DNA from 4 places in the Streptomyces sp. NPDC088254 genome. Region 2 is predicted to be linked to each of the others. Evidence: riboswitches for the same ligand, from Rfam matches in the RefSeq annotation. Region 2 holds a riboswitch; each other region holds the start of a gene.
The links. A riboswitch is a leader RNA that binds a small molecule or an ion and turns the genes downstream of it on or off. The one in region 2 is predicted to bind cyclic di-AMP.

Region 1 (7,637 bases), on a different contig from region 2:
GTACGAGCTGCTCGCCGACGTCCGCGGCCGGGGGCTGATGATCGGCATCGAGTTCGGCCGGCCGAAGTCGCTGAAGCTGCGGAGCCGGTGGGCCATGCTCCAGGCCGCCCGCAAGGGACTGTTCGCGCAGATGGTGGTCGTACCGCTGCTCCAGCGGCACCGGATCCTCACCCAGGTCTCCGGTGATCACCTGGAGGTGATCAAGCTGATCCCGCCGCTCGTCATCGGGGAGCGGGAGGTCGACCGGTTCGTCGCCGCGTTCACCGAGGTGATGGACGACGCGCACAACGGGGGCGGGCTGATGTGGGACTTCGGCAAGACCCTCGTCAAGCAGGCGGTCACCGAGCGATGAGACTTTGCCTATGAGGCAAGAAGTTTGCCCCGGGGGCAAACTTCGGGCTCAATGGAGGCATGACACCCTCCGACGCCGAACCCGACGAGGGCGAGGGCGACGTCCTGCCGGCCGTCGCGCCCCGGCTGCGCTCCCTGCGCCGCCTGGCCGGTCTCACCCTGGAGGCCGCAGCCCGCGCCGCCGGGCTCTCGCCCGCCCATCTCTCCCGCCTGGAGACCGGGCGGCGGCAGCCCTCGCTGCCGATGCTGCTCGCACTCGCCCGTGTCTACGGTACGACGGTTTCCGACCTGCTGGGCGAGACGGCCGCCGACCGGGACGCCGTGGTGCGCGCCGACGACATGGAACCGACCCGCGCGGGCGGCTGGACGTACTGGCAGGCCGGCGCGTCCGGGCGGGGCATGCAGGCCCTGCGCGTCCACGTCCCCCACGGCTCCCAGGGCGACATCGTGCGCGTCCACCCCGGGGAGGAGTGGCTGCACGTCCTGCGCGGCCGGCTGGTGCTCCGGCTCGGTGACGCCACCCACCGTCTCGGGCCCGGTGACAGCGCCCACTTCGACTCGCTGACCCCGCACCGCATCGCGGCCGGCGACCCCGACGGGGTCGACCTGCTCTTCGTCCACACCCTGCTGCAGAGCCCGACGGCCGCCCTGTGCCTCGGCCCCACCCCTGGAGAGACGTCATGAGTGACATCGAGGAAAGGTTCCCGCGCGGACTCTGGGTCCGTCTGATCATCTACATCGCTGTGGGGCACGTCCTCGCCGCGTTCATCTGGCTGCTGTTCGAGGTCGGGGCGAAGTAGCGGGGCCGACCGGAGGGGCGGCGCGAGGGCCCCTCAGTCGAGGAGCCGCTCCCGGAGCCGCTCCCGGGTCTGCTCCGTGAGCCCGAGCCCCTGCTCCAGGTAGGGGTCGACGCCGCCCCAGGTCGTCTCGATGGTCTCCAGCGCCGCCGAGAGGTACTCCGCGCGGGCGTCGAACAGGGGGCCGAGCAGCTCCATGACCTCGGGGGAGTAGGCGTCCGCGGAGGTGCCGCTGCGGCGCACCTTGTAGCGGCGGTGCTTGGCGTTGGACTCCAGGTAGTCGGTGAGGATCGCGTCGCGCTCCACGCCCACCGCGAGCAGCGTCACCGCGACGGACAGTCCGGCGCGGTCCTTGCCCGCCGCGCAGTGCATCAGCACGGGCACGCTGTCCTCGGCCAGCGCGTGCAGCACCCGGGAGTGCTCGGCCGTGCGCTGCGTGATGATCGAGCGGTAGGAGGCGATCATCCGGCCGGCGGCCTTGCCGTCGCCGAGGATCTGGCGCAGCTGTTCGATGTCGCCGTCGCGGACCATCTTCCAGAACTCCGCGCCGTCCGCCGGGTCGGACAGCGGCAGGTTCACGTTGCGCACACCCGGCAGCTCGACGTCCGGGCCCTCCAGCCTGAGGTCCGCCGCGTTGCGGAAGTCGAAGATGGTGTGCAGGCCGAGGGTGGCCAGGAACGCGGCGTCCTCGCCGGTCGCGTGCGCGAGGTGGCCGCTGCGGAACAGCACGCCGTGCCGCACCTTGCGGCCGTCGCCGGTCGGCAGACCGCCCACGTCGCGGAAGTTGCGCACACCGGCCAGCTCGGGCTCGGTCGACGGGATCTGCTGCGTCACGGGGGCTCCCTCCCGGTCGGTCCCCGCCGGCGCGGCTCGGTGCCCGACGGAACTTCCTTGACGATACGACATCGATTCACACCCCCGGCAGCCGTCCACCACCCACCACCACAGCCGAAGCCCACCGCTTCCCACGGCCCGTACCCGCACCCTCCAGGGCCCGAACAGCCCCGCACGAGGCTCGGCTCACGCGCCGCCAGCCGGTGCATGTGAACTCGGCGCACCCGCCGGGCGGCCCGACGCCGCTCACGCAGGGCCTGCCCACCCCCGTACGAGGCACGCGCACCCCCACAGGTGAGATCCATGTGAGCCCGGCTCACCCCCCGGCCGCCCCGGGCACGGAGGCCGGGCGTCACGCCGGGTCCTTCCTGCCCCCGCGCGACACCCGCCCGCGCGGGTCCTGCCAGCTACATGTGAGCCCGGCTCGCGCGCCGCGGGGCCAGGCCATGAGGCCGCTCACGAGCGCGCCTGCCCGCCTCCTGCGAGGCGGGTCTCAGGGGCGCGGGGAACTGCGCGACGAGCCACAACGCACCCCGCACCCGGCGACGAATCCGCGCCCTCCACGGAGTGCTGCCGCTGCTGTCCCGGCGTCCGCCGAGCTCCGTACAAGGCCCAGCAGACCCGACGTCCCCTAGGTCCGCCCGCGGTCCGCTCACCCGGCGTCCGCCGAGCCCCGTACCAGCCCTGGCTCACCCTCCCCGGATACGCCCGAGGCCCCCCGGCCTCTGCCGAGCCCCGTACAAGCCCCGGCTCACCCGACGTCCCCCCCGGTCCGCCTGAGGCCCGCTCACCCGCCGTCGCCCCCGTTCCGCGCGAAGCGCACCCCCCTGACGTTTGCTCAGTGAACGTCGACGTCGGATGATGTCGGCGATTGATCGCACCTGTTCGAATCAGTGGGGGTTTGATGCCCGAGTCCGACGCCGACGGCCGTACCTGGCTCCTCTCCGGGCCTGCCAGCAGCTACGCCGTCCATGTCACCGAGACCGACGAGCTCGTGCACCTGCACTGGGGCCCCCGGATCGAGCTGGCCGACGCGCAGGCGCTCGCCGTGCGCCCGCTGCCGGACTACTGGGCCTTCGAGTCCCCCCTCGACGGCCGCGAGGAGTACCCCGTGGAGGGCGGGGCCCGCTTCGTGCGGCCCGCCCTGTCGGTGCGCACCCCCGGACGGCGCGGCACCGAGTGGTCCTTCGTCGGCCATGAGACGGACGGCGGCGAGGAGGGCGACGAGCTGCGGCTGCGCTTCCGCGACGGCCGACTGGCCGTCACCCTGCACTACCGGATGCGCGGCGACGTCGTGGAGCGCTGGACGACCCTTCGCCACGAGGGCGGGCAGGGCGACGAGCCACTGGAGCTGCTGCGCGCCGACTCCGCCGTCTGGACGATCCCCGACCGCGACGGCTGGCGGCTGTCCCAGCTGCACGGCCGCTGGGCCGCGGAGTCCCGCCTCACCCGCGCGCCCCTCACCTACGGCGAGAAGGTCATCGGCAGCCGTCGCGGCCACACCAGCCACCAGCACCTGCCCTGGGTCGCCCTGGACGCCGACGCCACCGAGGAGCGCGGCGAGGTCTACGGCTGCGCCCTGGGCTGGTCCGGGTCCTGGCGGATCTCCGTCGCCCAACTGCCCGACGCCCGCGTGCAGATCACCGGCGGCGCCGGCCACGACGACTCGGGCCTGACGCTGCTCGCGCCAGGCGAGGACTTCACCACGCCCGTCTTCGCCGGCTTGTGGACCGACGAGGGTTTCGGGGGCGCCAGCCGCGCCTGGCACGCCTACCAGCGCGCCCACGTGATCCCCGACGCCGAGCGCGACCGGCCGGTGCTGTTCAACTCCTGGGAGGCCACCTACTTCGACATCTCCGAGGAGCAGCAGGCCACCCTCGCCCGCCGCGCCGCGGCCGTCGGCGTCGAGCTGTTCGTGGTCGACGACGGCTGGTTCGGCGCGCGCACCGGCGACCACGCGGGGCTCGGTGACTGGACGCCCAACCCCGACCGCTTCCCCAAGGGCCTGAAGCCGCTCGCCGAGTACGTGCACGCGCTCGGCATGCAGTTCGGCATCTGGGTCGAGCCCGAGATGGTCAACCCGGACAGCGACCTGTACCGGGCGCACCCCGACTGGGTGCAGTTCCAGCCGGGACGCAGGCGCACGGAACTGCGCAACCAACTGGTCCTCAACCTCGCCCGCGAGGACGTCCGGGAGTACCTCTGGCAGCGGCTCGACACCCTGCTGTCCAGTGCCCCGATCGACTACGTCAAGTGGGACTTCAACCGCTGCTTCACCGATGCCGGCTGGCCGGACGACCCGTATCCGCAGCGGCTCTGGGTGGACCATGTGCGCGGCCTGTACGCTCTGTTGGACCGGTTGCGGGAGGCGCACCCCGGTGTCGCCTTCGAGTCCTGCTCGGGCGGTGGCGGGCGGATCGACCTCGGGATCATGAGCCGTACCGACCAGGTGTGGACCTCCGACAACACCGACCCGCTGGACCGACTCGCCATCCAGCACGGTTTCAGTCAGATCCACCCCGCGCGGGTGATGGCCGCCTGGGTCACCGACAGTCCCAACACCCAGCTCAACGGCCGCGTCAGCTCGCTGCGGTTCCGGTTCGTCAGCGCGATGGCGGGAGTGCTCGGCGTCGGCGGCGACCTGTCCGAGTGGACCGAGGAGGAACTCGCCGAGGCCCGGCGCTGGGTGGATCTCTACAAGGAGATCCGGCCCCTCGTCCAGCACGGCGACCTCCATCGGCTGCGCGCCCCCGAGGGCGGCCTGAGCGCGGTGCAGTACGTGCGCGGGGGCGAGAGCGTCGTCCTCGCCTGGCTCCAGTCGCAGCGCTACGGCGAGCCGGCGCCGGCGGTACGGTTGCGCAGCCTCGACCCGAAGGCGTCGTACGAATGCCTCGAAACGGGCGAAGTGCACCGGGGGGCGGTGCTGTTGCATCACGGGTTGCGCACGGGACTGCGCGGTGACCTCGATGCGACGGTTGTCCGTCTGTGCCGTATCTGAGCGCTCTGCCCGAATTGATGCCCTTCATTCAACTCGGTCTGGAATAAGGGCCGCTGAGCGGTGCGGCGTGAGCAGCGTCATATTCGTGACCGTGCGTCATTAGCCATGTTCACGTAATTCGTGGAGTTTTCATGAGTGTTTCCCGCAGAATGCGTCACCTGGTGCACGGAGTGTGACGGGAGCACGGCGCAGCGGATCACGACGCGGACGTCACCGGGGCACGTGTCGCTTGTCGTCGCGTGTCCGGGTCGCTTAGGTTTCACGCCAATCCGGACGGACGCCGAATCCTGCCGCCGACCGGAACCCGCAGACACTCACCCGTCCACGGCAGGAGCGGGGGACCCACAGGCAAGACCGCCTGTTCCGGTCTCCGGAACAGGCTTGGGGTAAAGCCGCGCTCCGGCGCGGCCGGGCATCTCCAGCCCGCACCCGACAGCTCACCTCGCAGGCGCCGGAGAGGAACCCGCCATGCCCGCGAAGGGTAAGCACCGCCGTCCCAAGGCTCCGCGCTTCAGCCGTTCCATCGCCGCCGCCGGCACCGGCGGCGCGGCTCTCGCCCTCCCGCTCATCGGCGCCGCCGGCGCCCACGCGGCTCCCGCCCAGTCGGCGGCCCAGTCCGTCTCCTCCGTCTCGGACAAGCCCGTGCAGACCGTCCCGGTCGCGCAGCGCTCCGCCGCGGCCGAGGCCCCGGCCGCGGCGAACACCACGACCTACACGGTCCGGTCCGGCGACTACCTCTCCAGGATCGCGGACGAGCAGCACGTGCGCGGCGGCTGGCAGAAGCTGTACGCCGACAACCGCGAGGCCGTCGGCGAGGACCCCTCGCTCATCCACCCCGGCCTGAAGCTGTCGATCGGCAAGCGGGCGGCGGCCGGTTCCGCGGGCGCCGCCGGTTCCGGTGACACGGCGTCGAAGGGCTCGCGCTCCGCGCACTCCTCCAAGTCGTCCGCCCCCAAGTCCTCCCACTCTTCGAAGTCCTCGCACTCCTCGAAGTCCTCGCACTCTTCGAGGTCCGCCACGAAGACGTCGGCCGGGCAGACCACCCGCGGCGGCGGCAACGTCTCCGGCTTCAGCCTCCCCGTGTCCAACGCATCCGTCGGCACCCCGTACCGGATGTCCGGCAGCATGTGGTCCAGCGGCTACCACACCGGCGTCGACTTCGTCGTCCCGACCGGCACCTCGCTCAAGGCCGTCGGCGCGGGTACGGTCGTCTCCGCGGGCTGGGGCGGCGCGTACGGCAACCAGGTCGTCATCCGGCTCGCCGACGGCTACTACGCCCAGTACGCCCACCTCTCCGCGCTCTCCGTCTCGGCCGGCCAGAGCGTCTTCCCCGGCCAGCAGGTCGGCCTCTCCGGCTCGACCGGCAACGTGACCGGACCGCACCTGCACTTCGAGATCCGCACCACGCCGGACTACGGCTCCGACGTCGACCCGGTCGCCTACCTCCGCGCGCGCGGCGTCTCCGTCGGCTGACGGGCCCCCGTGGCCGCCACGAGTCCGTGATCGTCGTGTTGCGGTCTCGTGGCGGGGCTCCCGGGGTGTCGACAGCGGTGGCGGGGCGAGGGCACGGCGAGCTCCGCCTCTCGCCCGGCAAGCGCTTTCCGTGCCGTCCGCCGTACTCCGCGCGTCACGAAGGAGCCGTTCCCCAAGACGGCCTCCAACTCCAACACCACGACCCGGATGCGCCGTTACGTCGGCCGGCCGGGGGAGCGGCCGCTGCTGCACGACTGCACCGAGCCGCTGCTCGTCGCGGGCGAGCCGAACCACGTCCGCATCGTGTCCGACGGCTCCACCGTCCGGTGGCGGAACAACGGACCGCTCGTGTTCGACCACACCGACCCCGAGCCCTGCATCAGCGGGCACTTCGCGTTCCGCACCACGTGGAGCCGCTTCCGCATCAACGACTTCCGCGTGTGGTCCCTTATTCCTTGATTGGCAAATTCTTTAAGGGTGTCCTTTCTCACCGCCAGTCAACCCTTGCCTACGGTCGCGTAGGTCACATTCGACGGTGAATCATGCACTGCTGTGGCAGACGATTCGAAGAGTGACAGCAGATCAGTGATCGGGTCGTACGTGGCGGTGGGGGACAGCTTCACCGAGGGCGTCGGCGACCCCGGGCCCGACGGGGCGTTCGTCGGCTGGGCCGACCGGTTCGCGGTACTGCTCGCGGACCGGCGGCCGGAGGGCGACTTCCGGTACGCGAACCTCGCGGTGCGCGGCAAGCTGCTCGACCAGATCATGGCCGACCAGTTGCCGAGGGCCGTCGAACTCGCGCCCGACCTCGTCTCCTTCTGCGCGGGCGGCAACGACATCCTCCGTCCCGGCACCGACCCCGACGAGGTCGCCGAGCGGTTCGAGCGGGCGATCGCCCAACTCACCGCGGTGTGCGGCACGGTCATGGTGACGACCGGGTTCGACACCCGAGGCGTCCCCGTCCTCAAGCACCTGCGCGGCAAGATCGCCACCTACAACGGGCACGTCCGCGCCATCGCCGACCGCTACGGCTGTCCGGTGCTGGACCTGTGGTCGCTGAAGTCCGTGCAGGACCGGCGGGCCTGGGACCACGACCGGCTCCACCTCTCCCCGGAGGGGCACACGCGCGTGGCGCTGCGCGCCGGCCAGGTGCTCGGCCTGGAGATCCCGGCCGACCCGGAGCA
Region 2 (7,637 bases):
CGCCGTCACCCTGGAGTCCCCGCGTGACCTGCGTGAAGATCTCCTCCAGTTGCCCCACCTGCTCCGGTGTGAGCCGGTCGAACAGGAAGGTCCGGACCGTGTCCACATGGCCGGGCGCCGTGTTCTCCAGGACCGTCATGCCCTCGTCGGTCAGGACCGCGACGCTTCCCCGCCTGTCCCGGCGGCAGTCCTCCCGCCGCAGCAGCCCGTCCTTCTCCAGCCGGGTGACCGCGTACGTCAGCCGGCTGCGGGTGATCTTCAGCCGTTCGGCGAGGTCCGTCATCCGCAGCCGGCGTTCCGGCGACTCGGAGAGGTTCGCGAGGATGGAGTAGTAGAGATGGGGCATGCCGGCCTCCTGCTGGAGCTGCCGGTCGATGGCGTCCTCCAGGAGGAGGTAACCGGCGACGTAAGCGCGCCAGGCGCGCTGCTCCTCGGGGGTGAGCCAGCGGGTCGTCATGCCACCAGTGTAAGTTTGCTTCAAACTTGAACCAAGGGAGAGGTCGCGCGATGCCGTACCCGTACGTCCTGCTGTCCGCCGCCGTCTCCCTCGACGGCTACCTGGACGACACCGGCCCCGAGCGCCTGCTGCTCTCCAGCCCCGCCGACTTCGACCGGGTCGACGAGGTGCGCGCCTCGGTGGACGCCATCCTGGTCGGTGCCGGCACCATCCGTGCGGACAACCCCCGGCTCCTGGTCAACTCTCCGGACCGCAGGGCCGCCCGGGTCGCTTCGGGCCGCCCTGAGTACCCGCTCAAGGTCACGGTCAGCGGCTCCGGCGAGCTGGACCCGGCGGCGAACTTCTGGCACACGGGCGGCGAGAAGGTCGTCTACACCACCGACGAGGGCGCCGGGCGCGCCCGCTCGCTCGGCATCGCCGCCGACGTCGTCCCGCTCGGCCCCGCCCTGGACTGGCGCCGGCTCCTCGAACACCTGCATGACGTCCGGGGTGTGGGGCGCCTCATGGTCGAGGGCGGCGGGACGATCCACACTCAGCTCCTCCAGCAAGGCCTCGCCGACGAGATCCAGCTCGTCCTGGCCCCCCTCTTCGTCGGCGACGCCGACGCGCCCCGGCTCTTCGGGCCCGGCGGCTATCAGGGCGGACGGCTGCGACTGGTCGAGACGCGGCGCATCGAGGACGTCGTCCTCACCCGCTACGAGCCCACCGCGCCCGGCACCGGACCGCTGCCCGTCGCCGCCGACCGGCACTGGCTGGCCCTCGCCTGCGAGCTGGCGGCCGCCTGCCCGCCGTCGCGGACGGCGTTCAGCGTGGGCGCGGTGGTGGTGGCCGCCGACGGGACGGAGCTGGCGCGCGGTCACTCGCGGGAGGGCGGCGACCCGGTCGTCCACGCGGAGGAGGCGGCCCTCGCGAAGATCGACCCCGCGGATCCCCGGCTGGCCACGGCGACCGTGTACAGCAGCCTGGAGCCCTGCGCGCAGCGCTCCTCCCGGCCGGCCCCCTGTGCCCGTCTGATCCTGGACGCGGGCGTCCGCCGTGTGGTGACGGCCTGGCGGGAGCCCGACACCTTCGTCCGCAGGGCCGACGGCAGCGGGCTGCTGGCGTCCGCGGGAGTGGAGGTGCTGGTGCTGCCCGAGTACGAGGAGCGCGCCGAAGTTCCCAACAGTCACCTGACGGCACCCTGAGCGCACCCCGGTGTCGGGTCTGTCGGGGCCCTGAGCGCCCCTGATCCGGGCGGTGGTCATTGGGGGTCCCGCGCATGGTCTACACTGGTGTCATACCGACGCGGGGTGGAGCAGCTCGGTAGCTCGCTGGGCTCATAACCCAGAGGTCGCAGGTTCAAATCCTGTCCCCGCTACTGAAGGCCGAGGGCCGGAATCCATTGGATTCCGGCCCTCGGTGCGTCTCCCTCCAGAGGTCTACCCCGCGTACCGCCCGGGAGGGATGATTCCCTTGATCGCCGTCACGCGAGGTGACCGTATGAGCGCCCTGCGCATGGCGTCCGGGCGCCCGTGACCTGGGGTGTCCGGTGCAGGAGAGACCCGTAGGGGCGGAGGGACGGTCAACTCGCCCGTTTTTCACCGCTCATGGGGAGAACGTCCAGGCCAGAAATGTTGTTGATCAAGAAGAACGGCTTGGAAACATGCCCCTGAGTCTATTAACGTTCGATAACGCAGCGCGGTCGTCCCAGCCGACACAAGAGTCGGCTCCGTGCGCACGCGCCGAATCCCGCAAGGGAACCGGGGAACCACCACCATGGGGTGAATCACGCGAAGCCGCCGTATGACAACGGCCGGTTTACGCGCGTAGGAGACCTTCCCGCTCCGAACCCGTCAGCTAACCCGGTAGGCGACGGAAGGAAAGGAGTACGCCCGCGTGGCGTCCAACCGGCCTGCCGCAGAAGCCCCCTCCGTGCCCAGCCAGACGTTCGGCTATGGCAGCTACCGCACCGACGAGGGCCCCTGGGAGGAATGGAACCCCACCGCGGAGTCCGTTCGCCCGGTTCGCGGCCGGCATCGTGTCGCCAAGCAGCGCGGCGGACTCGCCCGTAGCTCCACCGTTCTCGGCGTCGGCGTCATCGCCGCCGTCGGCGGCGCCGGCATGGCCAGCGCCAACACCGGCAAGCCGCCGGTCTCCATCTCCTTGCCGGACCTCCCCTCCGTGGGTTCCCTCATCTCCGACGATGACACCCCCCAGGAGAGCGCACCGGCCCTCGCCGCCTTCGGCAGCGTCGCCGCCGAGCCGGTGGCCACCGCGACCGCGGACCAGACCGTCGCCGAGAGCACCGCCGACGCCGGTGAGGTGCTCCGCAGCCGGATCATGGCGCAGGCCGAGTCGCAGCAGACCCAGATCGAGGCCAAGGCGGCCGCGGCCGCCAAGGCGGCTGCCGTCAAGGCCCAGGCCGACGCCGCCGCGAAGGCCAAGCAGGAGGCGGAGGCCAAGGCCGCCGCCGAGAAGCAGAAGGCCGCCGAGGAAGCCGCGGAGAAGGCCGAGGCCGCGCGCCTGGCCAAGCTCGCCGGCCAGTACACGCTGCCGACCTCCTCGTACACCCTCACCTCCACGTTCGGTGAGGCCGGCGCCTACTGGTCCTCCGGGCACCACACCGGGCTCGACTTCGCCGCCCCCACCGGCACCCTGATCAAGGCCGTGCACAGCGGCACGATCACCTCGGCCGGCTGGGACGGGTCGTACGGGTACAAGACCGTGCTCACCCTGGACGACGGCACCGAGATCTGGTTCGCCCACCAGTCCTCCATCAGCGTCAGCGTCGGCCAGAAGGTCACCACCGGCGAGGTCATCGGCCGCGTCGGCGCCACCGGCAACGTCACCGGCGCCCACCTCCACCTCGAGGTGCACCCCGGCGGCGGCAGCTCCGGCATCGACCCGGCGGCCTGGCTGCGGGACAAGGGACTCAACCCCTGAGGTCTCCCTGACGTTTGCGAACTCTTGGCCGGAGGTGCGGAATGCGCACCTCCGGCCTTCGCGTTGAAGTGAGGCATGACTTCTCTGCGCAAGCTAGGTTCCTCCGACCTCGAGGTCTTCCCGCTGGCCCTCGGGGGCAACGTCTTCGGCTGGACCGCCGACGAGGCGGCCACCTTCGCCGTCCTGGACGCCTACACGGCCGCCGGCGGCAACTTCATCGACACCGCCGACTCCTACTCCGCCTGGGTCGAGGGCAACAGCGGCGGTGAGTCCGAGACGCTCATCGGCAAGTGGCTCCGGGCGCGCGGCAACCGCGACGACGTCGTCGTCGCGACGAAGGTCAGCCAGCACCCCGACTACCAGGGGCTGACCGCCGCCAACATCAAGGCCGCCGCCGACGCCTCCCTCCGCCGCCTCGGCACCGACCACATCGACCTCTACTACACCCACTTCGACAAGCCCGAGGTGCCCGTCGAGGAGATCGTCGGCGCGCTCGACGAGCTGGTGAAGGCGGGCAAGGTGCGGCACATCGCCGCCTCCAACATCTCGCCCGAGCGCCTGCGCGCCTCCCTGGACTTCTCCGACCGCGAGGGACTCGCCCGGTACGTGGCCCTCCAGCCCCACTACAACCTGGTCTCCCGCGACACCTATGAGGGCGCGCTGCAGGAGACCGCCGCCGAGGCCGGCCTCGCCGCCGTCCCCTACTTCTCGCTCGCCTCCGGATTCCTCACCGGCAAGTACCGGCCCGGCGCGACGGTCGACAGCGCGCGGGCCGAGGGCGCCGCCAAGCACCTCGAGACCGAGCGGGGCCGGCGGGTCCTGGTCGCCCTGGACGAGATCGCCCGGGCGCACGACGCCGAGGTCGCCACGGTGGCCCTGGCCTGGCTCGCCGCCCAGCCGACGGTGGCCGCGCCGATCGCCTCCGCGCGGACGGTGGACCAGCTGCCGGCGCTGCTCGCGGTGGGCGGACTGGAACTGACGGACGCGGAGGTCGCGCGGCTGACGGAGGCTTCTGCGTGAGCGGTCCCGGAGTGGCGTGAGCCGCGGTGGAGCGTCAGGCCTGCCTGATGCGGGTGCCGTTCCCCGGGGGTCACCCGTAGGGAGTGTGGCCCGGGTGGGTCGGAAGCCCTCTGTGTCCTGGGGAGCTCGCGTGTCCTGAGGGCGCGGGGTGCCCCGAAGGGGGAGGCGCGGCGTGACCGGCGTATCCGGGCCCGCCCACGGGTGCGGGCTGTCCCGCGTAACCGGGCTGTCCGGCGTACCCGGGCTGTCCCGTGGGGCCGACGGCGTGCGGGTGTTGTCCCCCGTACGACCCGTAGGCGCCGGGTGCTCCGTGCGCCCCGGGTCCGCCGGGCGCCCCGTGAGACCCGTACGACCCGGATCCGCCGGCCGCCCCGTGACCCGCGGGCGACCCGTAGCCCCCGTACGACCCGGGTCGTACGGGTCCGGGGGGCGGGTACGGTCCCGGCGCCTGGTGCCCGTACATCCCGTGGACCGGCCAGGGCGGCACGGTCACCGGTACCGGAGGGGCCGTCATACGGGCCGCGTGCTCCAGCGCGGGCCGGGCCACGTCCTTGCGCCGCCACAGCTCGTTGAGCAGCTCCCGTTCCCGGGAGAGGAAGTCGGCGCCGGCCCGGCCGAGCCGCCCCCGGTGCCGCAGGAACGCCAGCGACGTCGCGTAGGCCTCGTATTGCGCGACCGTCCGCGCGGCGGGCTTGCCGAGGTGCTGCCGGGCGTACTTGCGGGCCAGCAGGCGCGCCCGCATCGAACCGAGCGCGTACGGCTCCGCCGGAGTGATCCAGCCGGCCGCCGCGTACGCGGGCAGCTCCTCGCGGACCGTGCCCAGCTCACGCTGCCGTGTCCACACCACCAGCCAGGTCAGCACGCCGAACGCAGGCACCATGAACGCCCCGTACACCGCGAAGAAGCCCCACGCGCCGAGGACCGACGAGCCGTTCCAGAGGGCGTGCATGCCCATCGCGAGCAGCAGCCCGCCCAGCGGGAGGAGGACCTTGCGCACCCGCCGGCCCTCTCCGGACAGCGCCGCGATACCGAACCCGATGCCGGTCAGGACGGTGAACAGGGGGTGCGCGAACGGCGACATGATGACGCGCACGAAGAAGGTCGCCGCGGTCACGGAGGCGATGCCGCTGTCGCCGCTGAGCTGGTCGGTGCCGAACGCGGTGCCCAGGTAGAGGATGTTCTCGGTGAACGCGAAGCCGGTCGCGGTGACGCCGGCGATCACCACGCCGTCCACGAGCCCGGTGAAGTCCCGTCGTCGGAACAGGAAGACGAGGAGCACGGCCGCCGCCTTCGCGGACTCCTCCACGACCGGGGCTATCACCGTCGCGCCGAGGGTGTCCGCGCTGGAGGGGTCGGCGGTCGAGGTCGCGATCCACCTCGTCGCGAAGCTGTTGGCGACGATCGCTATCAGTGCCGCCGCGCACGCCCCCCACGCGAACGCGAAGATCAGGTTCCGCCAGGGGCCGGGCTCGACCCGGTCCAGCCAGCGGAAGGCGGCTATGAGCAGCGGCACGGGCAGGATCGCGAGCCCGAGGCCCACCAGGAAGCCCTGCGTGCCGGTCTGTTCGCGGACGAGGGCCAGGATGACCAGTCCGGACAGCGCGAGCAGGGTGATCAGGGCGCCGTAGCGGACCCACTTGTGCTGCCACCAGTGCGCGTGTCGGAGCCCACTGCCCTCGGCTGCTGTGCCGGGGTCCGGCGGGTACGGCGGAAACGGCGGACTGATGGCCACGGCATCGACCCTAACGAGCGAGAGGACGGCGGTGTAGGGGATTTCGGCCGGTCAGTGATCCCCGCGCTCCCCGTGCTGTACGCGGCGGAAGAGCAGATCGTTCACCACATGACCCTTGTCCAGCCCCTGTCCCTCGAAACGGGTGAGCGGACGGAAGTCGGGACGTGGCGCGAAACCGCCGTCCGGGCTGGTGTTCTCGAACTCGGGGTGCGCGGTGAGGACCTCGAGCATCTGCTCCGCGTACGGCTCCCAGTCGGTCGCGCAGTGCACGAGCGCGCCCGGCCTCAGTCGCGTCGCGGCGAGGTCGAGGAACTCCGGCTGGATGAGGCGCCGCTTGTGGTGCCGCTTCTTGGGCCACGGGTCGGGGAAGTACACCCGCAGCCCGGCGAGGGAGTCCGGGGTGAGCATCTCGCGCAGCAGGATGATCGCGTCGCCGTTGCCGACGCGCACGTTGGCCAGGCCGTTGCGGTCGGCGAGGGCGAGCAGGTTCCCCTGGCCCGGGGTGTGCACGTCCACCGCGAGGATGTTGGTGTCCGGGTCGGCGGCGGCCATCTGCGCGGTGGCCTCGCCCATCCCGAAGCCGATCTCCAGGACGACGGGACCGTCGTCGCCGAACAGCTCGGCCAGGTCCAGGGGCCGGCCGTCGATGTCGAGGCCCCACCTGGACCACAGCCGCTGCAGCGCGTCGGCCTGACCGGCGGTCACCCTGCTCCGGCGGGGCTGGAAGCTGCGGATCCGCCGCTCGAAGTGCGAACCGGCGGGATCGGCCTTGGGCCCGTCGGGGAAACGGGGCTCGCCCTTGGCCCGCGTGTGCCGGACGGACTCACCCGGGGCATGACCGTGGGCGGAGGACTCGGAGCTCAGGAAATCAGACACAGTGGATCGATTTTACGTGCCACCACGAGGCACGCGGGCCCCGAGGCGACCGGGCTGGCGCCACCCACGAGGGCACGACACCGGTCGCCCCGCGACAGGCGGCGGCCGCGGCCCGCTCCCAGACGCCATCCGGGCCGGCGCACGGAATTCTCCAGCCGGCCGACTGACGGGGCCGCAGTCGGCCGACTTCCCGGGCCGCAGTGGCCGGCCCCCCGCGGCCGCGGGGAGGGCAGCGCAGATCAGCTCGGCAGCCCGGACTCATGGAGCCCGGAGCAGGTCCGCTCCCGTGTGCGCAGCACGCCGGCTCATCGGGGCCGCAGCTTCCCGGCTCGCCGGGGCGCGGCCGGCTCGCTCACGGCTCGCAGCCGGTCGGCCCGCCGCGCCCCGCGCCGGCCCGTTGCCCGGTGACCCAGCAGACCGGGCCCCGAGCCCCGGCGGACCCCCTCACAACGTCCCCAGTGCGTCGAGGGCTCTTCGGGCTACCTCTCGGCCGATCGGGAGGGAGGCTGTTGCTGCGGGAGAGGGGGCGTTCAGTACGTGGATCGTGCGGGGGGTCTCGCGGATCAGGAAGTCGTCGACCAGGGTGCCGTCCCGCAGCACCGCCTGGGCGCGGACGCCGGCCGGCGCGGG
Region 3 (7,637 bases), on a different contig from region 2:
AACGGCCGCAGCCACACGCCCTCGCGCACGGCCGCGTCCGTGGCGGCCTTCATGTCCACCTCGTGGTCGAGCTGGACGACGCCGATCGCGCCCAGGATCCGGACGTCCTTCACACCGGGAAGCGCGGCGGCCGGCGCCAGCCCCTCGCGCAGCCCCGCCTCGATCCGCCGGACCTCGGCGAGCCAGTCCTGCCCGAGCAGCAGCTCGATCGAGGCGCAGGCGACGGCCGCGGCCAGCGGGTTGCCCATGAACGTCGGCCCGTGCGCCAGCACCGGCACCTCGCCCCGCGAGATGCCGTCGGCCACCCGGGGCGTGCACAGCGCCGCCGCCATCGTCAGGTAGCCGCCGGTCAGCGCCTTGCCCACGCACATCACGTCCGGCGTCACCGCCGCGTGCTCCGCCGCGAACAGCGCGCCCGTGCGCCCGAACCCGGTCGCGATCTCGTCGAACACCAGCAGCACGTCGTGCGCGTCGCACGCCTCGCGCAGCACCCGCAGATACGCGGGGGAGTGGAACCGCATCCCGCCCGCGCCCTGCACCACCGGCTCCACGATCACCGCGGCCAGCTCGTCCGCGTGCCGCTCGATCGCGGTGCGCAGCCGCTCCGCGTACGCCTCGTCGTACTCCGCGGGCGGCGCGTCCACGAACACCTGACGGGGCAGCACCCCCGTCCACAGGTCGTGCATCCCGCCGTCTGGGTCGCACACCGACATCGGCTGCCAGGTGTCGCCGTGGTAGCCGCCGCGCCAGGTCAGCAGCCGCTGCTTGCCGGGGCGGCCGAGCGAGCGCCAGTACTGCAGGCACATCTTGGCCGCGACCTCGACCGACACCGATCCCGAGTCGGCCAGGAAGACGTGCTCGAGACCGTCGGGCGTCATGTCGACGAGGAGCTTCGCCAGCCGTACGGCGGGCTCGTGGGTGAGCCCGCCGAACATGACGTGGCTCATCCGGGCCAACTGCTCCCGCGCGGCCGCGTCCAGCACCGGGTGGCCGTAGCCGTGGATCGCCGACCACCAGGACGACATGCCGTCGACCAGTTCGCCCGAGCCGTCCGCGAGCCGCAGCCGGACCCCGCTCGCCGACTCCACCACGAGCGGTTCGGACCGGCCGGGCATCGGGCCGTAGGGATGCCACACATGCCGCCGGTCGAGGTCCAGCAGTTCCGGCACGCCCAGCTCAGGCATTGGGCGCGAGGTCCGTCCCGGTGCCCCGGCGGCGCACGGCGACCAGGTCCGTACGGGGCTCGCCGGCCGCCGGCGCGCCGACGGACCCCGCGACGCCCGCGCTCTTGACCTCCTCGGCGGCCGTGTGCGAGCCGCACACCCCGCCGCCCTCGTGCGAGCCGCAACCGCCGCCGGCGTGGGAACCGCAGCCCGCGCCCTGCGCGGATCCGCACCCGGCCCCGGCGTCGGCGTGCGAGCCGCAGCCACCGCCCCCGCCGGCCGCCACCCGGTGCTCGGGCAGCGTGACCTCGCCCGCGCCCTCCACCTCGAACCCGGCGTCCGCGATCATCTCCAGGTCTGCCTTGCCCGCCTGGCCCTCGCTGGTCAGGTAGTCGCCCAGGAAGATCGAGTTGGCCACGTGCAGCGCGAGCGGCTGCATCGTCCGCAGATGGACCTCCCGGCCGCCCGCGATGCGCACCTCGACGTCCGGGCACACGAACCGCGCCATCGCCAGGATGCGCAGACAGCGCTGCGGGGTGAGGTGCCACTCCTTGGCCAGCGGGGTGCCCTCGAACGGGATGAGGAAGTTGACCGGCACCGAGTCCGCGTCCAGCTCACGCAGCGAGAACACCACGTCGACGAGGTCCTCGTCGCTCTCGCCCATTCCGGCGATCAGACCGGAGCACGCCGACAGGCCCGCCGCGTGCGCCTTGCGGACGGTGTCCACCCGGTCGGCGTAGGTGTGTGTGCTCGTGATCTCGCCGTACGTGGCCTCGGAGGTGTTGAGGTTGTGGTTGTAGGCGTCGGCGCCCGCCTCGCGCAGCCGCTCGGCCTGGCCGTCGGAAAGCAGCCCGAGACAGGCGCACACCTCGACGTCCTCGTTCTGCTCCTTGATCGCCTGGATCGTCTTGGAGACCCGGTCCACGTCCCGGTCGGTCGGGCCGCGCCCGGAGGCCACCAGGCACACCCGCTTGGCGCCGCCGGCCAGCCCCGCGGCGGCCGCCTCGGAAGCCTCGTCTGGCTTGAGCCAGGTGTACTTGAGGATCCCGGCCGTGGAGCCCAGCCGCTGGGAGCAGTAGGAGCAGTCCTCGGGGCACAGCCCCGACTTCAGGTTGACGAGGTAGTTGAGCTTCACCCGTCGGCCGAACCAGTGCCGGCGCACCTTGCCGGCCGCGGCCACCACTTCGAGCAGGTCGTCGTCGGAGGTGGCCAGCACGGCCAGCGCTTCCTCGCGGGTCGGCAGCTCGCGCCGAAGCCCCTTGTCCACCAGCGTGTTCAGCAGGTCCATGAGAGCCGATCCTGTCCTACCGACCCGCTCCGGGCCAAGGTAGGGACCGGACAACACACCCGCTTCGACGTGTGGGTATTGCCACACCATGGGGGACCGGCCGGGCCGCTAGTGTCTGTCCGCTACCTACAAAAGACCCGGAGGACCCATGGCGTTCGGCTGGATCGACGAGCAGTCGGAGTCGCGCCGCCGCGCCGGACTCGTACGCACCCTGCGCCCCCGGCCGGCCGACTCCCCGCTGCTCGACCTCGCGAGCAACGACTACCTGGGGCTGGCCCGCCATCCCGAGGTCACCGAGGGCGCGGCGCGTGCCGCCCGGACCTGGGGCGGCGGCTCCACCGGCTCCCGGCTCGTCACCGGCACCACCGAGCTGCACACCGAACTGGAGCGCGAACTCGCCGCGTTCTGCGGCGCCGAGGCGGCGCTCGTCTTCTCCTCCGGCTACGCCGCCAACCTGGCCGCGGTCACCGCGCTGGCACCGCACGGCTCGCTGATCGTCTCCGATGCGGGCAACCACGCCTCGCTCATCGACGGCTGCCGGCTCGCCCGCGGCGTCACCCAGGTCGTCGCGCACGCCGACCCGGACGCCGTGCGCAAGGCGCTCGGCACCCACGACGGCCCGGCCGTCGCCGTCTCCGACACCGTCTTCTCGGTCGACGGCGACGCGGCCCCGCTGGCCGCCCTCGCGCGCGCGTGCCGGGAGCACGGCGCCGGTCTGGTCGTGGACGACGCCCACGGCCTCGGGGTGCTCGGCGACGGCGGCCGGGGCGCCCCGCACGCGGCGGGACTGGCGGGCGCGGACGACGTGGTCGTCACGGTGACGCTGTCCAAGTCGCTGGGCAGTCAGGGCGGGGCCGTGCTCGGTCCCGCGCGCGTGATCGACCACCTGGTCAACGCGGCCCGGACGTTCATCTTCGACACGGGACTCGCCCCGGCGGCGGCGGGAGCGGCCCTGGCGGCCCTGCGGCTGCTGCGCCGGGAACCGGAACGCGCCGCACGCGCGCGTGCGGTCGCGGGTGAGCTGCACGCCCGGCTGACGGCCGCGGGCCTGGAAGCGGTGCGTCCGGACGCCGCGGTCGTCTCCGTGCGGGCCCCGTCCCCGGAGCTGGCTCTGCGCTGGGCGGCCGACTGCCGGACGGCCGGCCTGGCCGTGGGCTGCTTCCGTCCTCCCTCCGTGCCCGACGGCGTCTCACGTCTGAGGCTGACCGCCCGCGCGGACCTCACCGAGCGGCAGATCGAACACGCTGTACGGGTGATCGACGGGACACGGCCGTGAGCGGGTGCGACACGGCCGTGCGCCGGGGAGAAGGGGAAGGAATCAGCGGAACGCGGCGGTGAAGCCCGTCCAGCTCTCGGGGGAGAACAGCAGGGCGGGACCGTCCGGGTCCTTGGAGTCGCGTACGGCGAGCAGGCCGGACCACGGTCCCGAGCGGGGGCGGGCCGTCTCCACGCAGTTGTTGGCCCCCGTGCTGTGGCTGCTGCGCAGCCAGCGCAGACCGTCCGGGCAGCAGAGGTCGGCGAGTTCGGTGCTGGAGGGTACGTGCCGAGGCAGTGCGGTCATGGTGCCTCCTTACACGCCGTCACCTATCGCGGCGATGTATTCCAGGGAGTCCTCGGGCGAAAGCGCGTTCGCCTGAAGGGCGTTGAAGGCCTCCGTGTAGACCCGGAGGTCTTCTTTCCGCTCGAGGTAGAGAGTACTCGTCAAGTGGTCGAGAACAACCACGTCAAGATCAGAAGTGCTCGAAAATGAGAAGACGACGAAGGGGCCGGTGACGCCGATATGTGCCCCGGCAGTGAACGGCAGTACCTGCAGCCTCACTTGGGGAAGCCGAGCCGCCTCCATCAGCCGCTCCAGCTGCCGTGCCATGACCTCGGGACCGCCCACCTCCCGGCGCAGCACCGCCTCGTCCAGCACCGCGTCCAGCTCCAGCGGCGGACGGGCCCGCAGCACCTCCTGCCGGGTCAGCCGCACCTCCACCAGCGTGTCCAGCCGCTCCTCCGGAACTCCCCCCACGGCGGCCCGGGTCACCGCGCGGGCGTACTCCGCCGTCTGGAGCAGGCCCGGGACCACGGTCGTCTCCAGTGTGCGCATCGCGCGGGCCTGGGACTCCAGGCTGATGAAGTCCCGGTAGGTGGGCGGAAGGACACCCCGGTAGGCGTGCCACCAGTGGTCCCTTCCGGCGCCGTCGTCCAGGCCGGCCAACGCGAGCATGACCTCGCGCAGTTGGGGGTCGCCCACGCCGTAGGCGTCGAGGAGTGAGCGCACATCGGCCGGTTTCGCACCGCTGGAGCCGGTCTCGATCCGGCTCACCTTCGACTGGTGCCAGCCCACGAGCCGCGCGGCCTCATCGCTCGTGAGGCCGGCCCCGGTGCGCAACGCCCGCAGTTCCGCGCCCAGTTTCCGGCGGCGCACCGCGGGACCGTGCTGCATGGAGCGCTCCTCACTCCTGGGGGCCGTGCAAATACGCTCTGCCGTAGCAGAGTTCACCGCATCGGGCGACAGATATATGCACTTCTTGGTGGATCGCCGCCCGGGCGTGAGGCGGTGATGGCACTCTGGCGACGAAGCACCAGTCCGGGACCGTACTCGAACCATCCGCACCGTGTCGGACTCCGGTCCCGTGGGAAAGGGACGACGTCGCCATGGCAGACCATCTGGAAGCCTCCCTCACTCTGCCGAGCGACCCCGCTTCGGTGTCCACGGCCCGCGCCTTCGCACTCGACACCCTCGGGGAGTGGGGACTGCCGGCGGACGCGGACGTGTCCGACACCATCCGCCTCATCGTCTCCGAACTGGCCACCAACGCCGTTCAGCACACCTTCGGGCTGTCGCCCACGTTCACGGTGGACCTCGTGCTCGACCGGGACGAGCGCCTGCGCATCGGCGTCACCGACAGCCACCCCCGCTTCCCCAGACGCCTGCCGGCCGCTGTCCAGCAGGACAACGGCCGGGGCATGGTGATCATCCGCTGTCTCACCGCCGAGCACGGCGGCAGACTCCGCGTCCGCCCCACCCGGGAGGGCGGCAAGACGGTGTCGATCGAGCTTCCGTGGGCCCTCCCGGCGGAACCGGTTCCGCCGAGCCCCGCGCCCGCGGCATGACGCGCCGGACAGGCCCTGGCGGCCGGCGGGGGGCCGAAGAGCGGGACTACTTGACCCGGCCGTACCAGACGCTCTTGGTCCAGATCTTCTGGAGCCGCACCACGTCGCCCGTCTTCGGCGAGTGCCAGATCTTGCCGTTCCCGGCATAGATCCCGACGTGGTAGACGTTCGACCCCGAGTGGAAGAACACCAGGTCTCCGGCCTTGCGGCCGGACGCCCCGATGTGGCGCGTCTTGTTGTACTGCTGGGCCGCCGTACGGGGCAGCGTCTTGCCCGCCTTCTTGTACGAGTACATCGTCAGCCCGGAGCAGTCGAACCTGTTCGGGCCGGTGGCACCGTACTTGTACGGGGATCCCTTCTTCGAGGCCGCGACCTGGAGTGCCTTCGACGCCGGCGTGGCGGCCGCGGCGTCGGCGGCGATGCCCGGAACCATGATCGAGCCGCCGACGGCGGCGATGGCGAACGCCGAGGCCGTACCGGCCCGGGCCATGAGCGACGGGACACGATTGAGCGCAGTCATGCGCAACCCTTCGTCAGCCGCCTGTGAAGGATGACCTGTCGGATTCGGGCTGACAAAGTTGCCCGGCCGCTCGCGCGGCTTCACCCCAAGGGCTGCTCGACCCGGCGCCTCCAGTGCGGAGACGACCGTGCCGGCGACCCGTCGTGCTTGGGTCCTCCACTCCTGCCGATGCACTTCTGTCGACCTGTCATCCGAACGGCGGCAGGACTCGGCGTCCGCGCGGATCGCCCCGCCGCTTGTGGCGGGGTCTTGTCGTCAGTCAGGGATCTTGGCCTATCGATGTCCGAAAATCCCAACGGAACCGGGTATTTGTGGGGTTACTCACCACTCACCTGTTCGGGTGAACAAGCTGATGATCGATCAGATGTCCGGCCGCTGTGAGCCTCCGACCAGCACCGGAATCCCTCGCGTCTCCCGCTCGGCGGTCCCGGCGCGCAACCGCAAGGGTCCATAAGGAGCAGCGACAACTCCTCCGAACAGCCGTACGCCATTTGGTCCGTTTCGGCTCCGGGCCGGACGAGGGGCGCGCCGGGCCACCCGTCCGGGTCCGGCGGGCACCCCGTCAGCCGTCCGAGAGCGGCGGCATCGCGACGCGCGCCGCCCTGCGCTCCCCGTCCAGCACGCGCAGCGCCCGCGCGAGCGTCGGCGCGTGCAGTTCGTGCTCGCCCCGCTGGTGCATCAGCGTCAGGGCGTCCCGCAGCGCCACCGCCCGGCCCACGAGCGCCTGGGCCGCGCGCAGCCCACGGTAGGTGTCCCCGTGGCGGGCGGGGTTGATGCGGCCGAGCAGGTCGACCGCCGCCAGGTAACCGTCGATCAGCTCGGCCTCTGCGCGGGTCAGCGCGGGCAGCGGCGGCAGTTCGGGCAGCATCGGCGGCTCACCTCGCGCCCGGGCCGGTCCGGCGGTCCGGCACGATCCCGTCCGCCAGTCCGTACGCCACGGCCTCCCGCGCGTCGAGGATCTGGTCCCGTTCGAGGTCCGCGGCCACCTGCCGCGGGCTGCGCCCGGTGTGCCGTGCGAGCAGCTCCTCCATCAGGGTGCGGGTGCGGATCAGTTCCTCGGCCTGGATCGCCAGGTCGCTGGGCTGCCCCCGCACCGGCTCCGGCAGCGCCGGCTGGCCGAGCACCACCCTGGCCCCCGGCAGCAGGTACCGCTTGCCGGGCGCGCCCGCCGCCAGCAGCACGGCCGCGTGGGCGCCGACCCGGCCGAGGCAGGTGGTCGCCACGTCGCAGCCGACGTACCGGAGCGTGTCGTAGAGGGCCGTCATCGCGCTGAACGAACCGCCGGTGGAATTGAGGTACAGCGAGACGTCGCGATCCGGGTCCCGGTGCTCCAGGTACATGAGCTGGGCCATCACGTCGTTCGCCGCGGTGTCGTCGACCGGCGTCCCCAGCAGGACGATCCGCCCCTCCAGGAGCTTCGAGTAGGGGTCCAGGGTCATGTACCCGGTGCCGGTGCGTTCGGTGAACTCGGGCAGGACGTGGCGGGCGAGCGGTCGGGTCATGGGTGCCCCTCCTTCTGTTCTGTACAGAACGTACAGTATGTACGTGACGTTAGAATGGGGTC
Region 4 (7,637 bases), on a different contig from region 2:
AACGCCGGCCCTTCGCCGCCACCGCCTCTCCCGCCGCCCCCTCCCGAGCCGTCGCCGGTCTCCATCTTCACGGCGATGCCCACGAGTACCGGCACCGCCGCCAGCACGCCCAGCAGGGCGAGGGTGCGCCAGCGGCGCAGGGTGGTGACGAACTCGCTGCGGAAGAGGCCGAACGTCCACAGCGCCCGGGTCGGTCGGGCGACCGCGCTCACCCGCCCCGGTGCGAGATCAGCCCGCGACATCGAATCCCTCTCCCGTGAGTGCCACGAACGCGTCCTCCAGGGAGGCGCGTTCCACGCCGAAGCCGCGGACCCGGACGCCCGCGTTCACCAACGCGGCGTTGAGATCCGCCGGTTCGAGCTCCGCGGGCTCGCCCGTGACCCGGTCCTCGGCGACGACGACGTCCCCGACGCCCTGTTCCTTCAGCACCCGGGCCGCGTCCGCCGGATCGGGGGTGGTGACGACGAGTCGCCCACGCGCGCGTGCCGCCAGGTCCGCGACCGGGCCCTGCACGAGGAGGCGTCCACGGGCCATCACGGCCGCGTGCGTGCACACCTGCTCGATCTCGTCGAGGAGGTGGGAGGAGAGGAAGACGGTGGTGCCGTCGGCGGCGAGTTCCCGGACGAGGACCCGGATCTCGCGCATGCCCTGCGGGTCGAGCCCGTTGGTCGGCTCGTCCAGGACGAGCAGCCGGCGGGGCTGGAGCAGGGCGGCGGCCAGGCCCAGCCGCTGCTTCATGCCGAGCGAGTACGCCTTGGTCTTCTTGCCGGCGGCCGCGGTCAGCCCCACCCGCTCCAGGGCCTCGGCGACCCGGTCGCGCCGGGTGCGGGGGTCGGCGGTCGGGTCGGCGGCGTCGTAGCGCAGCAGGTTGTCCCGGCCGGACAGGTGGCCGTAGAGGGCAGGGCCCTCGATGAGGGCCCCGACGTGCGGCAGGACGGCGCGGGCAGCGCGCGGCATGGGCCGCCCGAGCACCCGCGCCGTGCCGGAGGTGGGCTCGATCAGGCCCATCAGCATGCGGATCGTGGTGGTCTTGCCGGAACCGTTGGGGCCGAGGAAGCCGAAGACGCTGCCCGCCGGGACGGTCAGATCGAGACCGTCCACGGCGAGCTGGCCGCCGCGGTAGCGCTTGGTGAGGCCGCGGGTGCTGATGACTGCGTCGGCGGCGTCCGGTCGTGGGCGACCGGTCACGGGCGTCGCCCACGCTGCCGTGCCGTCCGCGACCTCGTCCACCGGCTCCCCCGATCGTCGGTTCCCGTCAGCGTACTCAGGCCGTTCTCACGGCCGGCTTCTCACCGCACGACTTCTCACCGCCCGGCTTCTCACCGCCCGGCTTCTCACCGTCCGGCGTCCGCCGCCTTGACGAGGGCGTCCTTGGTGACGGCGCCGACGTAGACCTTGCCGTCGTCCGTGACGAGGGCGTTGATCAGCCGGGTGGAGAAGACGGTGCCGGAGCCGAACTTTCCGGTGACCTTGTCGCCGAAGGAGTCCAGGAAGCCGCCGAAGGCGCCCGCCTCGGGGGTCTTGCCGGAGGGCACGCCCTCGCCGCCGGTGTCGAAGGTGGCGATCGAGGTCCAGCCCTCGCCGAGGACGTTCAGGCCGTCGAGGTCCCGGCCGAGTCCCTCCTCGGGAGCCTTGCCCGGCAGACCGGGCCTCCCGCCCTCGTGCCCCGGGGCCCTGCCCGGCTGCCCGGGAGCCTTGTCCCCGAGTCCGGCCGGGCCGTCCTCGTCGCCCTCGGTGACCTTCGCGCCCTTCGGCGGCGTGAAGTCGAAGGTGGAGGCGGCGGGCCTGGCGAACGTCACCTGGGTGAAGCCGACGTCCACGACGGCGGCGCCGCCCGCGGCGGGGGTGAGCGTGAACTTCAGCGGCAGCCCCGTCTTCGCGTCCACGGCCACGCTGACCGCGCCGACGGTCGAGCCGGACTGCTTCGGCTTCACGAGCAGCTTGTAGGCGTCCCGGCCGGCGACCCGCACGGTGCCGTCCACGGTCACGGAGGTGGTGTCGTCGACGGCCTTCAGGGCCTCGTCGGCGAAGTCCTTGGGCGTGGCGGGAGCCGCCTCGTGACCGTCGCGGCCCTCCTCGGAGGTGGAGTGGTAGACCTGATTGGAGGCGCTGTCGTACCCCCACACGTCCTTGCCGTTGTGGATGACGCTGTACTCGGCGGCGTTCTCCAGCAGCGACAGCTTCTGCCGGTCGGGCCCGCCGGCGGCGACCCGCAGGGTGTGCGTGCCGGCGGCGAGTTCGGTGAGCTTGGCGGACGGGTCGGCGGACGACCCGTCACCCTTCTTGCCCGCGGCACCGGAGAGCAGCCCGCTCTCCAGTCCGCCCAGGTCGGGCAGGCCGAGGTCGGTGGTGATCTTCACGGTGCCGGACAGCTGCTGGACGTCCGAGGCGGCGATCTTCTGGATGAGCTGCTGGGCGGTGATCCTCGGCAGGTCGGGGTCGCCCGAGTCGGCGAGCGCCGGGACGAGCCCGATCGTCGCCGCCGCGACGCCCACCACGGTGACCGGGACGACGTACCGCACGGCCTTGCGTCGTCCGACGGGCAGGTCGTCGGCCTCCCCGGCGTGCGTGCGGTCGTCGGATGCGAACGGTGCCATGTGTGCCTTACCTCCGTCGTCGGCGGCGGCTGGTCATCTCGGGTGCGACGGTCCCCACCACAAGCCGCCATTCTCACCCGAATCGGTGAGCGGTGGTGATTTCCGTGGTTTCCATATGACCAAACAACCCGCCTGGATACGTCAACCCGAGGGCGCAACTACGCGTACGCCTGCGGTATGACACGGGGGTTGAGCGGGTGGGGGGACCCGTAGGGGGCGCAGGGTGACCTGACGGGGTGAAGGAGATTCCCAGGGGGTCGCTCAGGGGTGAAGGCACGCGCCCTTCAGTGGCGGGGCGTCACCCCGCCCGGTGCACCACCGCGTCGCACAGCTCCAGCAGCGCCCGCTTCGCCTCGCACTCCCGCAGCGGCGCCAGCGCGGCCCGCGCCTCCTTGGCGTACCGCACGGTGTCCGCGCGGGCCTGCTCCAGCGCCGGGTGGGCCCGCAGGGCGGCCAGCGCCTCCGCGTGCCGCGCGTCGTCGCTGAGGTCGGAGTCGAGCAGTTCGCACAGCGCGATGTCCTCCGGCAGCGACAGCCGCTCCGCGCGCTCCCGCAGCCGCAGCACCGGCAGCGTGGGGATGCCCTCCCGCAGGTCCGTCCCGGGCGTCTTGCCCGACTCGCGCGAGTCCGAGGCGATGTCCAGGACGTCGTCCGCGAGCTGGAAGGCGACCCCGAGCCGCTCCCCGTACTGGGTGAGCACGTCGACGACCGTCTCGTCTGCGCCGGACATCATCGCGCCGAAGCGGCACGCCACCGCGACCAGCGAGCCGGTCTTGCCGCCCAGCACGTCGAGGTAGTGCTCGACCGGGTCCCGGCCGTCCGTCGGACCGGCCGTCTCCAGGATCTGGCCGGTGACCAGCCGTTCGAACGCCTCCGCCTGCACCCGGACCGCCTCGGGCCCGAGGTCGGCGAGGATGTGGGAGGCGCGGGCGAAGAGGAAGTCGCCGGTGAGCACCGCGACCGAGTTGCCCCACCGTGTGTTCGCGCTGGACACCCCGCGCCGCACCTCGGCCTCGTCCATCACGTCGTCGTGGTAGAGCGTGGCCAGGTGGGTCAGCTCGACCACCACGGCGGACGGCACGATGCCCGGCGCGTGCCGGTCCCCGAACTGCGCCGACAGCATCACCAGCAGCGGCCGGAACCGCTTCCCGCCCGCCTTCACCAGATGCTGCGCGGCCTCGGTGATGAAGGGGACCGCACTCTTGGTGGCCTCGAACAGGCCTTCCTCGACAGCCGCCAATCCGGCCTGGACATCGGCTTCCAGAGCCTGGTCCCGCACGCTCAGCCCAAACGGCCCGACGACGGTCACGAGGGGTCTCCTGTCTGCTGGTGTCCGCTGGCGCTCACACGGTTTGTCGATAGGTCGCCGACATCACTCAAGTCAGCGTATCCGGTCATGTTTCGATCACCGATAAGCCCCCACGCCCCCCGGCCCCACGTCGCCCGACCGGGAGAGGCCGCGTCCGGCTCGCGAAGCGCCGGTACCCCGGAAACCTCCCCTCCACCCCGTCGGCCGACGACGTCCCCCGGTGTGCCGAATCTCACGACGCTCACTAAATAAATCGGAACCTGAGCAGCAAATCAGACATTCCGCTCCGTGAATTCCATCGGATTTCGCTCACGCCCTTTTAAAAGCGACTTGGAACTTGATGTCCGTTTTAGTCGGTCTTGTCATCGCGGGTGAGTTGGCTCACTTTCCCCTCGGAGGTGCAGGAATCCGCCGACCCCCGGATCCCCCAGCGCGTCACGCGAGTTGACGCTTGCCGAATGCAAAGGATCAAGCGCCCCATAAACACCAGACCAAGGTCAATAGGGGTTTTCCGTGATTCCGACACTTGTTTCGGACATGTGCTCTCGCATACGTTCCCGGCCAGCCGGACAGACGCCTCATCCTGCCGCCGTCCGGCGACTCCCATCGACGAACCACTCGCGCACGGCAGGAGCGGGGGACCCAGGCAGAACGCCGGACCGGAGTACGTCACGCACGTACCGGGCCGGCTCGGGGTGAAGTCGTGTCGCCGTACCCCACGGCGCCGACCGGGCAGCTCCCGCCCGAACCCGACAGCTCACCCCGCAGGCGCCGGAGAGGAACGCCCCCATGTCCGCTGCCACTCAGCACCGCCGCCGCTTCACCCGCGCCATCGCAGTCGCCTGCGCCGGCGTCGCCGCTCTCGCCCTCCCCATCGCCGGAGCGAGCACCGCCTCGGCCGCCACCACCGCCGTCCCCGAGACCACGCTCGCCGGCTACCCCAACAACCTGGACGGGTGGATCCGCCAGTCGCTCGCCATCATGGCCGAGAAGAAGATCCCGGGCACCTATCACGGCATCTACCGCAACATCATCCGCGAGTCCTCGGGCAACCCGAACGCCATCAACCTGTGGGACTCCAACGCGGCCAAGGGCACCCCGTCCAAGGGGCTGCTCCAGGTCATCGACCCGACCTTCGCCGCGTACCACGTCGCCGGCACCGCGTACGACCCCTACGACCCGGTCGCCAACATCACCGCCGCCTGCAACTACGCGGCGGCCCGGTACGGCTCCATCGACAACGTCTTCGGCGCGTACTAGACGTACCCCTAGGGCCCGGAGACCCGCAGTACCCGGAGCTCCGTGGACACGTAGGGCCCGTAGCCCCGTAGGGCCCGTGCGCCTAGGGGAAGAGTCGTTCGAGGACGACGGCCACGCCGTCGTCCTCGTTCGACGCCGTCACCTCGTCGGCCACCGCCTTGAGCTCGGGATGGGCGTTGGCCATCGCCACGCCACACGCCGCCCAGTCGAACATGGGGATGTCGTTGGGCATGTCGCCGAAGGCGAGCGTGTCCTGAGGCCGCAGACCGAGGTGCTCGGCGGCCAGGGCGAGTCCCGTCGCCTTGGTGACGCCGGACGGCTGGAGTTCCACCGTGCCCGGCCCCGACATGGTGACGGTGGCGAGCGAACCGACCACCGAGCGGGCCGTCGCCGCCAACTCGTCGTCCGACAGGGTGGGATGGCGCAGCAGCACCTTGCTGATCGGCTCGCACCACAGGTCCTCCCGCGAGCCGACCCGCAGGGCCGGCAGGGTCGGGTGCGGCATCCGGTAGCCCGGCTCGATGAGGGTCAGCCCGTCGACGCCGTTCTGGTCGACGGCCGCGTACACCTGACCGACCTCGGCCTCGATCTTGCCCAGGGCCACCTCGGCCAGCTCCCGGTCCAGGGTGACCGACCACAGCAGGCGGTCCGCCGCGATGTCGTACACCTGCGCGCCCTGTCCGCACACCGCGAGCCCCCTGCTCCGCAGGATCCGCAGCAGCGGCCGCACCCGTGGCGCCGGACGGCCGGTCACCACGAGGTGACGGGCGCCGGCGGCCGCGACCCGTGCGAGCGCGTCGAGCGACCGGTCGGAGAACGTGTCGTCGTCGCGGAGCAGCGTTCCGTCCAGGTCGGTGGCGATGAGGGCGTACGCGGAGCGCGCGGCATATGCGTGAGGTGCGGCCATGACCAGAGAATACGGATCCCGGACACCCTCAACTCACCGCCGATGCAACCGCTCCCACAGGGAGGGAAAGGGCGGTTCTGCACCGGTTGGCAACAACATGGTCCGCTACCTACCGCTCGTACCGTCTGGAGCGGTACCGTCCACAGTGTCCGGGGGACTTGATCGGGGGGTCAGGTTGAACAGTGGACGTATTCGTGTGCTGGATCCGGAGGATCTCGGCGAGGGGGAACGGGAGCGGTGGCGCGTGCTGCGCGCGGCGTCGGCCGCTCCACGGAACCCCTTCATGGAACCCGAGTTCGCCGACGCCGTGGGGCGCGTGCGCCCGCGCACGCGCGTGGCGGTGGTGTACGAGGGGCGCGAACCGGTCGGCTTCCTGCCCCACGAGCGGGGCCCGCTGGGACGGGGGCAGGCCCTCGCGTACGGCGTCTGCGACGCGCAGGGGGCCGTACTGAGCCCGGGGCTCCGGCTCGACGCGGCCGAACTGATGTGCGCCTGCTCCCTGTCGAGCTTCGCCTTCGACAACCTGGAGGCGGAGCAGAACCTGTTCACGCGGTACGCGGCAGCCGAGTACGCCTCCTACGTCATCGACGTGGAGAAGGGGTACGAGACCTACGAGTCCGTCCTGCGCGCACAGTCGCCCAAGTTCCTGAGGACGACACTCGCCAAGGAGCGCAGGCTCGGCCGGCACGCCGGACCGCTGCGGTTCGTGTTCGACGAACGGGATCCCGCCGCGCTGCGCACGCTCATGGCGTGGAAGTCCGCCCAGTACCGGCGCACCGGACGCCGGGACCGGTTCGCCCGGCAGTGGATCACCCGGCTCGTGCACCGGCTCGCGACCGAGACGCGCGCCCCCGACTGCTCCGGCGCGCTGTCCGTCCTCTACGCCGGCGGGCGGCCCGTCGCCGCCCACTTCGGGCTGCGGTCGACGGCCGTCCTGGCCTGCTGGTTCCCCGCCTACGACCCGGCGTTCGCCAAGTACTCGCCGGGTCTGGTGCTGCATCTGCGGATGGCGGAGGCGGCCGCCGCCGAGGGCATCGGCCTGCTGGATCTGGGGCGCGGCGCGGCCGAGTACAAGGACTCGCTGAGAACGGGTGAGCTGCCCGTGTACGAGGGTGCCTGGACGCGGCCGTGGGCGGGCGCCGCACTGCACTGGCTCAGCCGGGAGCCGTCCCGCCGCGCCCACCACTTCGTCCGCAGCCGGCCGAGGCTGGCCGCGGCGGTGAACCGGGCGCTGAGGAGCGCGGGCCGGATCCGGGGGAGGTGAGGGCGGTTGGCGGGGAGGAGCCGGCGGTTCGGGAGAGGGGAGCACATCGTGTCGCGTGCGCCACGGGTACAGCGGGAGATCCGAAGGTTCCTGGACATCGATCCGGTTCAGGTCGCCGAACTGGATCTGCCCGACGGGGTCGCCTACGCGGGTGGGGACGCTGGTGCAGACAGGGACGTCGGTGTCGGTCGGGGCGTCGGTGCCGCTCCGGACGCCGGTGCCGCTCCGGACGCCGGTGCCGCTGGGGACGCCGGTGGGCAGGTGACGTTGAGGCCCGGGCCCGGCAGTCCGCCCGTCACG

Region 1: another riboswitch for cyclic di-AMP. It lies ahead of ACIOC0_RS37610 (peptidoglycan DD-metalloendopeptidase family protein); the one in region 2 lies ahead of ACIOC0_RS10455 (M23 family metallopeptidase).
Region 3: another riboswitch for cyclic di-AMP. It lies ahead of ACIOC0_RS00780 (C40 family peptidase); the one in region 2 lies ahead of ACIOC0_RS10455 (M23 family metallopeptidase).
Region 4: another riboswitch for cyclic di-AMP. It lies ahead of ACIOC0_RS28530 (transglycosylase SLT domain-containing protein); the one in region 2 lies ahead of ACIOC0_RS10455 (M23 family metallopeptidase).

The regions. Positions count from the first base shown of each region.
Region 1 is NZ_JBIURQ010000016.1:202,808-210,444, forward strand. It holds gene ACIOC0_RS37585 (aspartate aminotransferase family protein) at 1-352, shown strand, start outside; gene ACIOC0_RS37590 (helix-turn-helix domain-containing protein) at 412-1,035, shown strand; gene ACIOC0_RS37595 (DUF6126 family protein) at 1,032-1,151, shown strand; gene ACIOC0_RS37600 (tyrosine-protein phosphatase) at 1,185-1,982, opposite strand; gene ACIOC0_RS37605 (alpha-galactosidase) at 2,887-4,980, shown strand; cyclic di-AMP (ydaO/yuaA leader) riboswitch at 5,286-5,444, shown strand; gene ACIOC0_RS37610 (peptidoglycan DD-metalloendopeptidase family protein) at 5,449-6,453, shown strand; partial or broken gene ACIOC0_RS37615 (DUF6250 domain-containing protein) at 6,637-6,912, shown strand; gene ACIOC0_RS37620 (SGNH/GDSL hydrolase family protein) at 7,039-7,637, shown strand, end outside.
Region 2 is NZ_JBIURQ010000002.1:763,496-771,132, forward strand. It holds gene ACIOC0_RS10440 (MarR family winged helix-turn-helix transcriptional regulator) at 1-457, opposite strand, end outside; gene ACIOC0_RS10445 (dihydrofolate reductase family protein) at 508-1,641, shown strand; tRNA gene ACIOC0_RS10450 (tRNA-Met) at 1,741-1,814, shown strand; cyclic di-AMP (ydaO/yuaA leader) riboswitch at 2,167-2,325, shown strand; gene ACIOC0_RS10455 (M23 family metallopeptidase) at 2,333-3,379, shown strand; gene ACIOC0_RS10460 (aldo/keto reductase) at 3,455-4,399, shown strand; gene ACIOC0_RS10465 (PrsW family glutamic-type intramembrane protease) at 4,470-6,131, opposite strand; gene trmB (tRNA (guanosine(46)-N7)-methyltransferase TrmB) at 6,183-7,007, opposite strand; gene lhgO (L-2-hydroxyglutarate oxidase) at 7,452-7,637, opposite strand, start outside.
Region 3 is NZ_JBIURQ010000001.1:157,846-165,482, forward strand. It holds gene ACIOC0_RS00750 (adenosylmethionine--8-amino-7-oxononanoate transaminase) at 1-1,184, opposite strand, end outside; gene bioB (biotin synthase BioB) at 1,177-2,451, opposite strand; gene ACIOC0_RS00760 (8-amino-7-oxononanoate synthase) at 2,600-3,727, shown strand; gene ACIOC0_RS00765 (DUF397 domain-containing protein) at 3,770-4,012, opposite strand; gene ACIOC0_RS00770 (helix-turn-helix domain-containing protein) at 4,022-4,882, opposite strand; gene ACIOC0_RS00775 (ATP-binding protein) at 5,095-5,553, shown strand; gene ACIOC0_RS00780 (C40 family peptidase) at 5,600-6,073, opposite strand; cyclic di-AMP (ydaO/yuaA leader) riboswitch at 6,077-6,268, opposite strand; gene ACIOC0_RS00785 (hypothetical protein) at 6,636-6,941, opposite strand; gene ACIOC0_RS00790 (ATP-dependent Clp protease proteolytic subunit) at 6,949-7,575, opposite strand.
Region 4 is NZ_JBIURQ010000010.1:308,915-316,551, forward strand. It holds gene ACIOC0_RS28510 (ABC transporter permease) at 1-242, opposite strand, end outside; gene ACIOC0_RS28515 (ABC transporter ATP-binding protein) at 229-1,188, opposite strand; gene ACIOC0_RS28520 (outer membrane lipoprotein carrier protein LolA) at 1,335-2,597, opposite strand; gene ACIOC0_RS28525 (polyprenyl synthetase family protein) at 2,896-3,906, opposite strand; cyclic di-AMP (ydaO/yuaA leader) riboswitch at 4,504-4,690, shown strand; gene ACIOC0_RS28530 (transglycosylase SLT domain-containing protein) at 4,696-5,166, shown strand; gene ACIOC0_RS28535 (HAD family hydrolase) at 5,249-6,073, opposite strand; gene ACIOC0_RS28540 (GNAT family N-acetyltransferase) at 6,264-7,337, shown strand; gene ACIOC0_RS28545 (glycosyltransferase) at 7,386-7,637, shown strand, end outside.